DNA from 3 places in the Paenibacillus sp. 2KB_20 genome. Region 2 is predicted to be linked to each of the others. Evidence: riboswitches for the same ligand, from Rfam matches in the RefSeq annotation. Region 2 holds a riboswitch; each other region holds the start of a gene.
What was found. Region 2 has a riboswitch for ZMP and ZTP ahead of purT (phosphoribosylglycinamide formyltransferase 2). Riboswitches for the same ligand answer to the same signal wherever they lie in the genome.
Positions count from the first base shown of each region.

Region 1 (5,171 bases), on a different contig from region 2:
ATCGCAATTCATGACCGTCAGGAAATCCACAGGCTCGTCGTTGACCAGCTTTATGATATGCTGAGCGGCGAGGTGGCCCGCTTGGGAATATCCATATTTAACCGTTGTCAATCCGGGATGAATTACCTCGGTAACGTCGTATCCGCCAAATCCGGTAACGGAGAGTTCGTTGGGGATCTGGATGCCCTTCATATGAGCCGCTTTCATAACGCCTAACGCGATGTTGTCGGTAGCGCAGACCATTGCAGTTGGCAGCGTTCGGTTCAACTCAAAAATGGACAATGCGGTCTTTACACCATCCGACATCTTAAACCCACTCTCATAGAGAACCGCCTCCACCTCGTCATACTCGCTTAACGCCTTCAGAAACCCTTCCTTCCGCTGAACTCCGACAGCAACGTCTTTTTCCGTCACGCCGATATAAGATATATGACGGTGTCCCATGGACAGCACATATCGGCCCATGTCATAACCTGCGGCATAGTCGTTATATATCATGCTGTGGACATCCTTATGCTGTTGTCCGAGCAGGATGACGGGGATGCCGATCTCTTTAATCGCTGCAAGATGCGTTTCCGTCACCTGAGTGGCGAATAAAATAATGCCAGATATTTTTTGTCTGGCGAGATCATACAGCGCTTCAATCTCCCTGGATAAGTCCTGGCTCGCATTAATAATGAGAAGCTGATAACCGTGTTTCCTTAATTCTTCATCCATGCCGGCAACGGTCTGCGATGCTGAGAATGAATCCAGACGCGGCACAATGGTGCCGATCATGCTGGTTTTTTTCGCTTTCAAGCTCTGTGCAAACGAATTCGGAATATAACCGGTTTCCTGAATGACCAGCTCTATCTTACGGCGTGTTGCATTACTGACAGAACCTCCGTTTAAGAAACGGGAGACCGTGCTTTTGGCAACTCCGGCTTTTTTGGCAATATCTGCAATCGTGTTCTTCATTCGGTGCTCCCGGGAGCCGCTTGCGGCGCTGCAACGAACAGATTATCCTCCACAGCTCCTTGCTCCGCCACACAACTGGAAATGAGTTGTTTGTGCATGAATCTCTCCCCTTCGATTTTGCTTTTTCCTAACTATACCATGACGTCCAGGGATCCGTGAAATGCAGACTCCACCCCGAGCATTTGATGGGCAATACTTTTCTGCGTTCCAGACTCTAGCGAGGAACGAAGCGATTCAAAGGGGGATTCTCCATGCAAATCCCCTTTCGGGACGCGCAAATGGACCGTGCCTTATCCCGTTTTTACATGGTTACTGTTAACCTTGCACGGTTCGCTCAGCCGATTCAACGGTATGCTTCAGCAATGTAGCAATCGTAACGGGGCCTACACCGGCAGGTACCGGTGTAATCGCGGATGCCACCTTCGCGCAGGCTTCATAATCGCAGTCGCCGATATTGCCTGGATTATAGCCGGCATCCAATACGACGGCTCCCGGCTTGATCCAGTCCCCTTGAATGAAATTAGGCTTGCCTACGGCCGCAACCACGATATCTCCCTGGGACACAATCTCCCCAAGGTTCTTCGTTCTCGAGTGGCAGATCGTAACGGTAGCATTGCGATTAAGCAGCATCATCGATACCGGCTTACCCAGAATCGGACTGCGTCCGACCACCACGGCATGCTTCCCTTCGATCGGCAGATCATAATAATCCATAATCGCAATAATCGCAGCAGGCGTACAAGACGGATAATCGGCAAAACCAAACGCATTCTGCGAGAAACCGAGCGTGGTTACTCCATCCACGTCTTTTTTAATGTCAATGGCATCAAAGGCTGCCCGTTCATCGATATGATGCGGTACCGGATGCTGCAGCAGAATACCGTGGACATTCGGATCCTCGTTCAGCTCTTGGATCGCGGCAATCAGCTCCTCGGTCGTTGTCGATGTCTCCAGTACCACTTTTTTGGATATGATGCCAAGCCGCTCGCAAGCACTTCCCTTCATCCGCACATAGGTCGCCGAAGCAGGATCATCGCCAACCAGAATCGTTGCCAGACAAGGCGTTACCCCCTGCAACTTCAATTCCTGTACCTTTACAGCCAGCTTGGCCTTGATATCGTCGGATACCTTTTTTCCATCTAAAATTACGGGTTCCTTACTCATACTAATCCGCTCCTTCGCCATTGTATTAAAAAACATAAAGAGGCAAGGCGACTGATCGTCTCCTTACCTCTTGCCCAGGCGTACGGCATATGATCCTATGTGCTCCCTCTTGGTACCCCAAGCTACGCCAGTAACACATAGATAACTTTTTTTAATATACCACGACTTTGGACATCGCGCTACCGGGTATGAAGCCGACCGCTTTAAATCACAATCTCTTTGATTCATTTGCGGGAAGCACACATGATTCTGATTAGTCTCTCGGATAATTCACTTCCATAATGTCCATAAAAGGAACCTTCGTAATAACGCCATTCTGTTTCATATGTACCTTCCCTGTTCGGGAGTCCATTTGATCGATTTGCCCGCGGACCGCCTCTTCCCTTCCCCAGACCGTCAGCACGATAACCGATTCCTCCTGGTAAGCTTCGGTAAGCTGATTTCCGAGTTCTTCCAGTACAAACTCATCTCTAGTGGGTCTCTTTGGAACCTTTGCTTTTGCCATTACCTTGTCCTCCTGATTGATGTTGCTCATGCGTCAGCATTACATTCTGAAATACGTTAAAGCTATCATCGAAACATGAATTGGGAATCTTCTTCCTATTCTTCCTATTATACAACAAATACAAAACAGGTGCTCTGGACTTGATAGGTATAAGTTCTGGACAGATAAATAGATTGACCACATCATTAAATGATTTTTTAAAACCCGGTCCTTCTGAAGGGCGCTTTCTAAACAGGGTAATAACTTTTCCTGCAATTGAGTTTTTAAATGATGAATTTCTGCATATTCCCCTGCTTCTTTCGTATTCTTCTTTTGAACTTTTCCATGACAAAAATCCCCTTAAGTAAACTGTAGCGCTCTTCTTCAGCACTGTCTACGCAAAGGGGATTATATTCTAGAAAACCTGTAAAGCCCTCAAGTGGCTCTTTATCCATTCGTAATTATTACGATTAATTTTAATCAAAAAAATATAACCTTACAGTGATAGCTCTTCGATGGCCATCCATGGCAGCGGATTGTTAAACGTCGACCAATCCAGCTGCATTTCCTGATCGGTCAACAGACAATCGTCCAGCTCCTGCTCGATTAGTGACTGTTCCATCCCAATCCCGATCATCACGAGCTCGGTCATCCGATCCCCCCAGACGGCATCCCATTTTCGCTGCACATCCGGCTCACTCAGAATCAGCTCCTGCTGTTCCTGTTCGGTTAAAGCAGCCACCCAATATCCAGCTGGCCCGAACTGAATCGAAGGACCCGCTTGACTTAGACTTGCCGCAACATCCTCAAGCACTGCCAGCCAAGCGATCCCTTTCGCGCGTACGACCTCTTCCGGCCAATAACTCATGAATGCTGCCAGCCGTTCCGGATGAAACGGTCTTCTTCTCCGATAAACAAAAGAGCTGATGCCGTATTCATCCGTTTCCGGTACATGCTCTTCCTTCTGAAGCTCCTGAATCCAGCCGGGGGACTGACTGGCTTTCTCAAAATCGAATAAACCGGTATTCAGAATTTCTGCAGGAGCGACTTGTCCTTTCACGGTACGTATGATTTTGGCGCTTGGCTGAAGCTTATGAAGTATGCCTTCCACCTTGGCCAATTCGTCATCGCTTACCAGATCACATTTGTTCAACAGCAGCACATCACACGTCTCAACCTGGTCGATCAACAGATCCACGACTTCCCGTGTATCCTCTTCGCCAAGCGCTTCCTTCCGATCGAGCAGGCTTTGGCCCGAAGAGAAGTCTTTCCAGAATCGGTTCGCGTCTACAACCGTCACCATGCAATCCAGCCGGGCTAGGTCGGACAGCTGTACACCGGATACCTCATCTGGATAAACAAAGGTCTGCGCAACAGGCACGGGCTCGCTAATCCCCGTCGATTCAATCAGGATATAGTCAAAACGGTTTTCTTGTGCCAGCTTCTGAACTTCCTGCACCAAATCTTCCCGGAGGGTGCAGCAGATGCAGCCATTGGACATTTCGACCAGCTTCTCATCCGTTCGGGACAGGCTCCCTTCCCCTCGAACCAAATCCGCGTCAATATTCACTTCGCTCATGTCGTTCACAATGACCGCAACCTTCAATCCATCACGATTATGAAGCACATGATTCAGCACGGTCGTTTTGCCTGATCCGAGGTAACCGCTGAGTACTGTAACTGGAATCTTATTGTTGTTATTCATCTACTGAACTTCCTCCATTCCTTAATCGTAATAATTACGATTTATACGGTATGATATTATATCTCCTTCAGCGAATTGTCAATCCTTCCGTGCAGAAAATGATCCGGCCAGCAAAATAAACCTCCGGCACTTAGGTACCGGAGGTTTATTTCCTCACCATTTAACTTATCTTGGTAGCCCATTTTCTTATGGTCAAGTGTCACTAATCGTTTGTATACATAATATGAATTATCTCAAGACGAAAAGGAGAAATTCGATGAATCAACAAAACTATAACCTTCAAGAAACTCAACAAAGAGAACCTCAGCCTTATCATCATCATCATGGTCATGGTCACGGTCATGAGCATCACCCCCATTTTCATCCATATAGTTCTCCATCAGGCCATCATATGATCCATCATCATCACCATCACCACTATCACCATCACTATCAAATGAGGAGAGAAGAAGAGTAGTATTAAAAATTAATAACGAAAAACGCAAGGCGAGAAGATCTACGCCACGGTTGCATGTAGCGTTCATGCAGCCGTGCGTGTCATTCTCGCCTTTTCTATGCTTACATAGCATTACGGTAAAACTATCATGTGATGCTCAACATACGGTTAAACTACTCTCGAATTGTATTGTCAAATTACGTTCAGTTACTAACCCTTTGAGGAAAGGCAAGATTCATTTCCGAATATTCCTTTACAAGAATATTCTCATCATGGTATATTGTAACCAATCGTTGGTTAATATTCACAAATTAGGAGGGCAAGATATGAGCCAAGAAGTAATTTCGTTCATCGAAAACCTTAGTCTGCCTTGGCAAGTAGACGTCAGCAAAAAGCTTCGACACATGGTCCAAGAAGCAATTCCG
Region 1 is NZ_JBFRHH010000007.1:621,365-626,535, reverse strand. Features, by position in the region: gene AB4124_RS21840 (LacI family DNA-binding transcriptional regulator) at 1-957, opposite strand, end outside; gene AB4124_RS21835 (bifunctional 5,10-methylenetetrahydrofolate dehydrogenase/5,10-methenyltetrahydrofolate cyclohydrolase) at 1,273-2,121, opposite strand; ZMP/ZTP riboswitch at 2,187-2,266, opposite strand; gene AB4124_RS21830 (YolD-like family protein) at 2,375-2,626, opposite strand; gene AB4124_RS21825 (GTP-binding protein) at 3,102-4,310, opposite strand; gene AB4124_RS21820 (hypothetical protein) at 4,544-4,834, opposite strand; gene AB4124_RS21815 (DUF1801 domain-containing protein) at 5,073-5,171, shown strand, end outside.
Region 1: linked by a shared signal. The riboswitch ahead of AB4124_RS21835 (bifunctional 5,10-methylenetetrahydrofolate dehydrogenase/5,10-methenyltetrahydrofolate cyclohydrolase) and the one ahead of purT (phosphoribosylglycinamide formyltransferase 2) in region 2 are both predicted to bind ZMP and ZTP.

Region 2 (5,171 bases):
GTGTCCGATGAGATGATACCCTGCTTGGCAAGCAACCATTTTAGCGGAGCGGGATTGGATTCTTCAAACAGCTTACGAATGTAGGGAAGCAGGCCTTCGAACTCCATTTCGGATCGAGAGTAATCTCCTTGGGCAGCTAATTGAAACACCCGAATGAAAACCTCGGTATTCACATTGGCCGACGCCAATATTCCACCAGAGGCTCCATGAACCAGCATTTCATGAAAGAGGACATCGTTGCCGCATAGAACGGGCTTCGTATCATAATGGGATAAGCTTCTCATGAGCTCCGTACTCTCAGTGCTGTCTTTCATCCCGATCACGCCGGGGATCTCCATGATTCTTCTTATGACATCAACCGGTAACCGGATTCCAGTACGCGATGGAACTTCGTACAGAATTACCGGGATCCCAACCTCGGCCACCCTTCGGAAATGCTGCAGAATGCCATCGATCGAAGGGCGACTGTAATACGGCGTGACGACCAATACCGCATCAGCACCGATATGGCCTGCCAGTTCCGTTCGCTTTATGCTGGATACCGTATCGTTCGTACCGGTACCAATGATGAGCGGCAATAGCCGTCCGCCCAGACTCCCCCGCGTTTCCTCCACAACCTGCACGACTTCCTCCCAAGCTACGGTCGGCGCTTCACCGGTCGTTCCGTTGATGACCAATCCCTGAATATCGTAGGATAACAAACTCTTCAAATAATGACGATAAGAAGGAAGATCCAGTTCGTAATCCTGTAAAAAGGGAGTGATCACAGGAACAAAAATGCCATGCAGTTCTTGCTGACTCAACATAACCTTTCCTCCAATTCATGTGTGATGGCTATACTTTAACATGGGAATTAAGATCGGAGTTATCTATAATAATAGATAATTACTATCAATATTATTGATAAGGAGATAGCGATGGAACTCATCTACCTGCAAACCTTCAGGGAGGTTGCGATTCGCCAGAGTTTTACGAAAGCCGCGAATGAGTTGGGTTATGCTCAATCCAGCGTAACCACCCAGATTCAGAAGCTGGAGAAGGAATATGGCGTCAAGCTGTTTGAGCGGTATGGCAGAGGCTTGCGCCTGACGAAGTCCGGTGAGGAGCTGTTTAAGTATGCCGTTCAAATGCTGGATCTGTTTCAGCAGTCGAAGGAAAAGCTGACCAAGCAAGGTGGAGGCACCTTATCGATCGGAACGATAGACTCGCTGGCAGCTTATTTTCTTCCGTCCGTCATTCACCAGCTGAAACAAAGGCATGAAGATCTTGTCATCCGCATACAACCGGATCGTGAAGATAGCATTATCAGTAAGGTGAGAGAGGGCGAGTATGATCTCGGTCTTATTTTGGATAGAAAACCAGAGGATTCCTCCTTGAATTGGATCGCCATTCGGGAAGAGCCCCTTCTGCTGATTGCCCATCCGAATCATCCGCTTCTTGTTAAACCTGTCATAGAGCTGGAACACCTGGCTGATGCCGAATGGATTATGCCCGAGGATAGTTGTAATTACCGCATGATGTTGGAAAAGGTGCTGCGTGCTAGCGGAGTTCCAATGCGAATAGGCCTGGAATTGGGCAATCCGGAGGCAATCAAGAGATATGTGATGTCCGGTACGGGCATCTCATTATTGCCGAAAATGGTAGCAGAGGAGGAAATCAAACGTGGTGAGCTTGCGATTCTTCCCTTTGCGCATTCCGACATTCGACTGGACATTCAGTTGGTTATTCACCCCAAGAAGTGGTTTTCTCAATCGCTGAAGGATGCGATCGATATGCTGAAGTCTAAATCCTAATGTCGCCTAATGGTGATATTGCAATTAACGGGAAGATTCAGTATGATTTAAATAACAATGTATAGGTTTATGTGTGACTGGCGCAGCATGGGGGACCATGAGGGAGCACATAGATGACGACGGCCGTACGCCTGGGCAGAGGTAAGGGAAGCTTATTTCCCTTACCTCTTTATTATTTCTGATTCTATAAGTCTCTGAAACTACGAAAAGGGGATAAAACAACGATGTTAAAAACGAAAAAAATACTGCTGCTAGGTTCGGGAGAACTGGGAAAAGAAGTCGTGATTGAGGCACAGAGACTGGGTGTGGAAACCATAGCCGTCGATCGTTATGCCGACGCTCCTGCCATGCATGTTGCCGATCATAGCCATGTCATCGATATGTTGGATGGGGAGAAACTGCGCGCAATCATTGAGCAGGAGAAGCCGGACCTGATCGTACCTGAGATCGAGGCGCTGGCTACCTCGGAACTGGTTAAGCTGGAGGAAGAGGGGTACCGGGTCATTCCTACTGCCAGAGCTGCAAAGCTTACGATGGACCGAGAAGGGATTCGCCGGTTAGCTTCAGAGGAGTTAGGGCTGCCTACTGCGGGCTATCGATTTGCCGATACTTATGAGGAGTTTAAACAGGCTGTTCTGGACATGGGGTTTCCATGTGTAATTAAACCTCTGATGAGCTCCTCAGGTAAAGGCCAGAGCGTATGCCGCTGCGAAGGAGATATCGAGTCCTGCTGGAACATCGCCATGGAGGGCGGCCGTGTGCAGAACGGAAGAGTGATCATTGAGGAATTCATTATATTCCAGTCGGAGATCACGCTTCTGACCGTTCGTTCCGTCAATGGAACAAGCTTCTGTGCGCCAATCGGACATATTCAGGAGAGCGGGGACTATATCGAATCCTGGCAGCCACACAATATGTCGGAAGAGCAAATCGAGGAAGCTAAATATATTGCAAGGAAGATTACCGATGAGCTTGGCGGTTATGGATTGTTTGGGGTTGAATTGTTCCTGACTGAGGATAAAGTGTATTTTAGCGAGGTGTCTCCGCGACCGCATGATACCGGGTTGGTTACACTGGTCACGCAAAATTTATCTGAATTCGCGCTTCACGTCCGTGCCATTCTTGGGTTTCCGATCCCGGAGATCGAATTGATAACGCCGGGAGCCAGCCGTCCGCTAAAAGCGGCGAGAGAGCTGGAGAATTATACAGTTACCGGCGCCGAGCAAGCACTGGCTGTTCCGAATACGCAGCTGCGCATTTTTGGGAAACCGGTGACCAAGATCGGAAGACGGATCGCAGTTGCGTTGTCAACCGCCGGCACAGTGGAGGAAGCCCGTTCGCGTGCGAAGCTGGCTTTGGATAAGCTTGCTGTTGAAGAAGCATAAATCATCGGGATTCCATTGATATAGCTCATTATATTATGTTGAAAAGGTCAACCGGAATAACCGGTTGGCCTCTTCTGTTATGGAAAGATCATGGATCAAAATCGGCTACGAACGGTTCAAATGCTGATAACCTGTTCTTGTTTTAGTTTTGATGATAAATATGCAGTAATTTATGTTCTTTCATGATAAGATACACAAGAATACAAACGACCCTCACCCATTATAATGTTTTCAAGGCGATGCTATATAGGCAAGGCTTGTAACGTCATAATATCAAATAAATATAAAGAGGAACGTATAAGACGGCATAGGAGAATCTACATGAGAGACATGACGCAAGGAAGTCCGATCAAGCTGATTATCATGTTTACGATCCCGCTTTTGATCGGAAATATTTTTCAACAATTTTATAATATGGCGGATACCCTGATCGTGGGTCGTACTATTGGTGTGAACGCACTTGCGGCTGTGGGCTCGACAGGCAGTATATTGTTTTTTGTTATTGGCTTTGCCCAAGGCTTGACGGCAGGTTTGTCCATCATAACGGCGCAGCGCTTTGGCGCTAAGGATATCGCGGGCGTTCGAAAAAGCGTGGGAACAAGTATATGGATTAGTCTTATATTCACGGTTTTCCTTACCATTGTGAGTGTTATATTCACGAGGCCTGTTCTCGTCATGATGAACACGCCGGCAGAAATCTTGGATGATGCTTATTCGTATTTAATCGTCATTAACTGGGGTGTTGGCGCAGCCGTTCTGTTCAACTTGCTGGCTAACCTGCTCAGAGCACTTGGGGACAGCCGGACGCCGCTTCTCTTCTTGGTGGTCGCAAGCATTCTGAACATCGTACTCGATCTGTTGTTTATTCTTATATTCAAGATGGGCGTAGCCGGAGCAGGCCTTGCCACGGTGGTATCGCAGCTGTTCTCCTGCCTGCTCTGCTTATTATACATTCACAAAAAGGTTCCGCTTCTGCAGTTCAAGAATGCCGATTGGTCCATCGATTGGACATTTATACGCAAGCATATGTGGGTCGGTTTCCCGATGGGCTTCCAAGCCTCCATCATAGCGATCGGAGCCATCATTCTACAGATTACGCTTAACGGTCTTGGGGCAACGGCCGTAGCCGCCTATACGGCAGCTCAGAAGATTGACATGCTTGCTACGCAACCCATGAGTTCCTTTGGCATTACGATGGCGACTTTTGCTGCCCAGAACTTCGGAGCGAATCGCATAAACCGAATCAAGCTTGGAGTTAAACAATGCATATGGGTCTCGGGATCCTTCAGCCTCGCCGTGGGCTTGCTGGTTATATTTGCGGGTCCTGCAGCCGTCAGCCTCTTTGTCGGTCAAGGAGAGGAAGAATTGCTGTCCCTTAGCAGGCTGTATTTCTTATCGAACGGCAGCACCTATTTGCTGCTGTCGCTGTTGTTCATCTACCGCTTCACGCTGCAGGGACTGGGGCAGAGCTTTATCCCAACCGTAGCCGGCATTATGGAACTGATTATGCGGGTATTGGCAGCCATCTTCCTGACCGCGCAGATCGGGTTCCTCGGCGCAAGCCTGGCAAATCCGCTGGCTTGGCTCGGAGCCGTCATTCCGCTCGGCATTGCCTATTACCTGAGCATTAAAAGATTAAGCGCGCCTGCTAAACCCGTCTCCGTACCTGTTCAGGCGTAAGGATTTTTACACAATTGAAATCAGAACGAATCATGACTTAATGAACAGAAATCATTCTGTTGTTCAAGAGCCATGCATTCGTTCTTTTTTTTGCTTCATCAAGCTTGAAAAAAGATGCATTCCAAATTTGGATGCGCCGGGGTAAGATCACATTAGATTCTTTTAACTAATTTGACAGATTAGAACAGGAGAGGTTGCCTTGTATAAAGTGCTGTTAGTGGACGATGAAGCCGATGTTAGGGAGGGACTCGTGCAGGAAATCCAGTGGGGAGCCTGCGGATTTACGATCGAGGGAACGGCGGAGAACGGGAGA
Region 2 is NZ_JBFRHH010000017.1:70,968-76,138, forward strand. Features, by position in the region: gene dapA (4-hydroxy-tetrahydrodipicolinate synthase) at 1-806, opposite strand, end outside; gene AB4124_RS30115 (LysR family transcriptional regulator) at 918-1,793, shown strand; ZMP/ZTP riboswitch at 1,857-1,937, shown strand; gene purT (phosphoribosylglycinamide formyltransferase 2) at 2,018-3,178, shown strand; gene AB4124_RS30125 (MATE family efflux transporter) at 3,500-4,858, shown strand; gene AB4124_RS30130 (response regulator) at 5,058-5,171, shown strand, end outside.

Region 3 (5,171 bases), on a different contig from region 2:
GCGCCGCGATCGCCGGGCATGAAGTACACGCACTACGCACCGAAGGGTGCGATGTGCGTGGTGCAGGGCCCGCGTGCCATTGCCGTGTCGGCACGCATCGCGGCCGAGCTTGAGGCGGCCGCCCGGCGCGGGGAGGTGACCGGCGTGCTGTCATTCGACGAGCACATCGGTCACTACCACGCGGACGTTGCCGTCTCGCTCGGCAGCCTGGCCGCGCCGGAGGAAGCGGCCCGCCGGCTGTACGCCGGCCTGCGCCGATTCGATGACGAAGGCGCGACCTTCATTCTGGCCGAAGCGTGCCCGGAGCAAGGCCTCGGGGCAGCCGTCATGAACCGGCTGTTGAAGGCCGCGGGACACCACATCATCGATGTGAATTGAGCTGCTGAATGAACGCTTTTGGCATCATTTACCCCTTGTCCGCATATGGTGTACAAGACCATGGGACTTGGGGGAATGGGCATGCTGGAGGCGTCTGTCCAATCGGGACAGCTTGCGGCGATTCTGCTGATGGCGGTTGCACTCGGGCTAGACGCATTTTCGCTTGGAATCGGAGTCGGAATGAGAAGCGGTATGCGCTTAGGCCATATGCTGGGCATCAGTTTCATGATCGCGTTGTTTCATATGTTGATGCCGCTGCTGGGCTTATTTGCCGGCCGCTATGTAGGCATGTTACTGGGTCACGTCACAGGGCTTGCGGCCGGCGGACTGCTGCTTCTTCTCGGCGGGCATATGATGTATAACGCCTGGCGGGGCGGAGAAGGACAGCGAATACATCCTACCGCATTTTTAGGCATGCTGCTGTTTTCGCTTAGCGTCAGCATCGATTCCTTCTCGGTAGGCGTTTCACTCGGGATGTTTGTGGATGATGTACTGTTGATCGTGATCTCCTTCGGGATCGTGGGCGGTTTGCTGTCCATTCTCGGTTTGCTGCTTGGCCGTCAGGTAAGCAATAAACTGGGGGAGTACGGTGAAATGCTGGGTGGGCTCATTTTGGTTATATTTGGTGTCATGTTTATCTTTTGACGTTATATTTGTTACAATAACCCCAAAGAACCTACTAACGGGAGGAACGGGACCGTGAAAAATATACTGTTTGTCTGCACGGGAAATACCTGCCGCAGTCCAATGGCTGAAGGCATGCTGCGCAAGCTTGCCAAACAACGGGGCATCCCGCTGGAAACGAAGTCCGCCGGTGTCTCGGCCGTGGATGGAATGCCGGTGTCCCATCATGCGGAGTCCATACTACGAGACCAGGATATCCAAGAACGCTTGGTGTCCAAACCATTGACTGCGAATCTGGTGGAGTGGTCAGACTTGATCCTGACGTTGACCCAGTCGCATAAGCAGTATGCTATAAGGCAGTTCCCGCACGCCGCAGACAAGATGCATACGCTGAAAGAGTTTGTTGAGGATGACCGACAGGTGCTGGATGATCTGCGAGAGCAGGATAGTCTGTATGCGGCGCTTGAGCTGGCCAGATCGCTGGGCCGCGACGTCAGCGACCGTGACCGGGAGCGTCTGATCGAGCTGCGCCAGCGCATTCCGAGCTTCGATATCTCCGATCCTTTTGGAGGCTCGCGGGAGGAATATGAAGCGACGGCTGCAGAGATTCGGACGGCGTTGTTCCGTCTCTTGGACAAGCTGGAGACGGATCGGCATAACTAAGCCTTGCTTTGAACAATATGAAGCCTACCATTGGGCTAAAAAGCCACTTGCCTTTCACATGGTATTGCTTTAAGATGAAGTTGAAAAACAATGATCCGGTGTAACTGGCGACGAAGTGGATGAAACCACGATGGAGCATCGGAATATACGGCCGGTCGCCTGGGCAAAGAGCAATTGGAGCACAATACGTGCGCCGACTGCTCTTTTTTCGTCTTTTGCGCCCGATTTGGGTTATAATGAAACAAGCTAAAGCGCAAAAGCGAACATACGAGGGGGTTTTTCATAGATGAAAATTGCATTGGGTACGGATCATGCCGGCATTCGTCTGAAAGAGGAGATCGTGGAAGTCATTCGGGGTCTTGGACACGAGGTGGAGGATCTGGGCTGCGGCTGTTCCGATTCCGTGGATTATCCCGATTATGCCCTTCCTGTGTGCGAGAAGGTAGTCTCGGGTGAAGCGGATCGCGGCATTCTGATCTGCGGTACGGGGATCGGCATGAGCATTGCGGCCAACAAGGTGCCGGGCATTCGCTGCGCGTTGACACATGATGTGTTCTCGGCCAAAGCAACGAGAGAGCATAACGACAGCAACGTGATTGCGCTGGGTGAGCGTGTCGTCGGTCCCGGACTTGCTGCTGAAATCGTCAGCGCATGGCTGACAACGGATTTCAGTCATGGCGAGCGCCATATCGGCCGTGTGAACAAGATCAAGGCCATCGAGGAGCGTTACCTGAAGAATGAGTCGCGATAAGTGAACGCGTAATTTACGGCTGCGGCTATCGTGATATGGGAATGAAGCATCTTCTGTGAAAAAAATCATCGGGAGGACTGTGACATGACGGATATCTCCAAGGTTTCCTTGAACGAACAGACAGCGCGTATGGTCCGCGAACTGGCCGAAGCGGCCGTGTTAGGACCCGGTAAAGTGCTGGTCATCGGAGCCAGCACCAGTGAAGTGGTCGGACGCCGGATCGGCACAGGCGGCGCTCTTGAAACGGCGCAGCAGCTCCTTCAGGGCATTGCCGAGGTTCAAGCGGAATTCGGTTTCGCGGTGGCTTATCAATGCTGTGAGCATCTGAACCGTGCGCTTGTCATGGAACGCGAGCTGCTCGAGCGGCTGGGCTTGACGGAAGTGGCGGCTGTTCCCATTCCGGGAGCGGGAGGGTCGATGGCCTCCGCGGCTTACCGCAGCATGAAGGAGCCTTGTCTTGCGGAATCGATTGAAGCACATGCCGGAGTTGATATCGGCGAGACGCTGATCGGCATGCATTTGCGGCGAGTGGCGGTTCCGTTCAGACATACCGAGCGTTATATCGGCGAGGCGCGCGTAACCGCGGCTTATACCCGTCCGAAGCTGATTGGCGGAGAACGTGCGGTGTATCGGCTCGAGCAGAGGGATGATTCCACACTATGCGATTGATTCAAATGAGAACTCGCTTTTTTAATTATGACAACTTGTAGTATTGACTTTGCAAGAAAAAATAACGATTGATTATGGGAGGATATGAACATGATGGAACATTTGCGGAAGAGTGACCCGGCTGTATTGGAAGCGATGGATTTGGAGCTGAAGCGTCAGCGCAGCAACATTGAGCTGATTGCCTCTGAGAATATTGTTAGCGAAGCGGTTATGGAAGCAATGGGGACGGTGCTGACGAATAAATATGCGGAAGGCTACCCTGGCAAACGCTATTACGGTGGCTGTGAGCGTGTGGATATCGTGGAAGACATCGCCCGTGACCGCGCCAAAGAACTGTTCGGAGCCGAGCATGCCAACGTTCAGCCGCACTCCGGTGCCCAAGCGAACATGGCGGTATATTTGGCAGCCCTGAAGCCTGGAGATACCGTGCTCGGCATGAACCTGGCTCATGGCGGCCATTTGACTCACGGAAGCCCGGTTAACGCTTCCGGACTTCTGTACAACTTTGTTGCCTACGGCGTGCAAGAAGATACGTTCCTGATCGATTACGACGAAGTTCGCAAAGCGGCATTCAAGCATCGCCCTCGTCTGATCGTAGCGGGCGCAAGTGCCTATCCTCGCATCATTGATTTTGAACGGCTTGCTGCCATCGCGAACGACGTTGGCGCGTTGTTCATGGTTGATATGGCTCATATTGCCGGTCTTGTTGCGGCAGGTCTTCATCCGAATCCGGTTCCGCATGCCCATTTTGTAACGACAACGACGCATAAGACGCTTCGCGGACCTCGCGGCGGTATGATTCTGTGCAAAAAAGCTTGGGCGCAAGCGATCGACAAAGCGGTATTCCCCGGCTCCCAAGGCGGCCCGCTCATGCATGTTATTGCTTCCAAGGCCGTTGCGCTTGGCGAAGCATTGGATCCGTCCTTCAAGACGTATGCAGAGAATGTCGTGAAGAACGCGAAAGTGCTGGCAGATACTCTGATCGAGGAAGGCTTGAATATCGTATCCGGCGGAACCGATAACCACCTGATGCTGGTGGATACCCGCAATCTGGACATCACCGGTAAAGACGCGGAGAAAGTTCTGGACTCCATCGGGATTACCGTGAACAAGAATGCCATCCCGTTTGATCCAACCAGCCCGTTCGTAACGAGCGGTATCCGTATCGGTACCCCTGCGGTTACTTCCCGCGGTATGGATGAGCAGGCGATGGTGAAAATCGCGAAAATTATTGCCATGACATTGAAGCAGCCGAAAGACGAGGCAACGCTTGAAAACGCAGGTCGTTTGGTGGCTGAGCTTACAGATCAATACCCTCTCTATGCTGAAATGAAATATTAATCACAGTCTCCTCCGCAGAAGAAGCCTATGATAAGAGGACCCCGCCTGATGCAGGTGGGGTCCTTTTAGGAGCTATAAACATTCTGGCCAGATTGCTATGCTCTCATTTTCCCAGTCAGGTAGCTTCGCGGTTAGCATCAATATAGGCGAAAATGGAAAACCTAGGTTCAGGGCAGAAGGAGATCCGGTTTAGTTATAAGGTCAAAAACTCATGGAATAAAACATGACCCGTGCAGGTGTCAATTGACTAGAGGGAATGATATAATAGACAGGATTTATGGAGCTCACAAATATTTTACGCCCATATTGAAATAACATTTGTACTCAAACCGGAGGGACCAGACATGGGAAAATTGGTGATTTGTGATCACCCGTTGATTCAACACAAACTTACATTTATCCGCGATATGCGGACTAACACAAAAGACTTTCGCGAATTGGTAGACGAAGTCGCGACTTTGATGGCTTATGAAATTACGCGGGAGGTTTCTCTTGAATCCATATCCGTGCAGACGCCGGTAGCTGAAACCCAAGGCAAAGTCATTTCCGGCCGCATGCTCGGCTTGATTCCGATCCTGCGCGCCGGTCTAGGCATGCTGGATGGAGTTGTCAAGCTGCTTCCTGCAGCAAAGGTAGGGCATGTCGGATTGTTCCGTGACCCCGAAACGCTTCAGCCTGTTGAATATTATACGAAGCTTCCAACGGACGTTACGGAACGGGAATTGATCGTCATTGATCCGATGCT
Region 3 is NZ_JBFRHH010000004.1:132,979-138,149, reverse strand. Features, by position in the region: gene AB4124_RS12830 (L-threonylcarbamoyladenylate synthase) at 1-378, shown strand, start outside; gene AB4124_RS12825 (manganese efflux pump MntP family protein) at 460-1,023, shown strand; gene AB4124_RS12820 (low molecular weight protein arginine phosphatase) at 1,078-1,665, shown strand; ZMP/ZTP riboswitch at 1,756-1,837, shown strand; gene rpiB (ribose 5-phosphate isomerase B) at 1,952-2,416, shown strand; gene AB4124_RS12810 (TIGR01440 family protein) at 2,501-3,085, shown strand; gene glyA (serine hydroxymethyltransferase) at 3,176-4,426, shown strand; gene upp (uracil phosphoribosyltransferase) at 4,771-5,171, shown strand, end outside.
Region 3: linked by a shared signal. The riboswitch ahead of rpiB (ribose 5-phosphate isomerase B) and the one ahead of purT (phosphoribosylglycinamide formyltransferase 2) in region 2 are both predicted to bind ZMP and ZTP.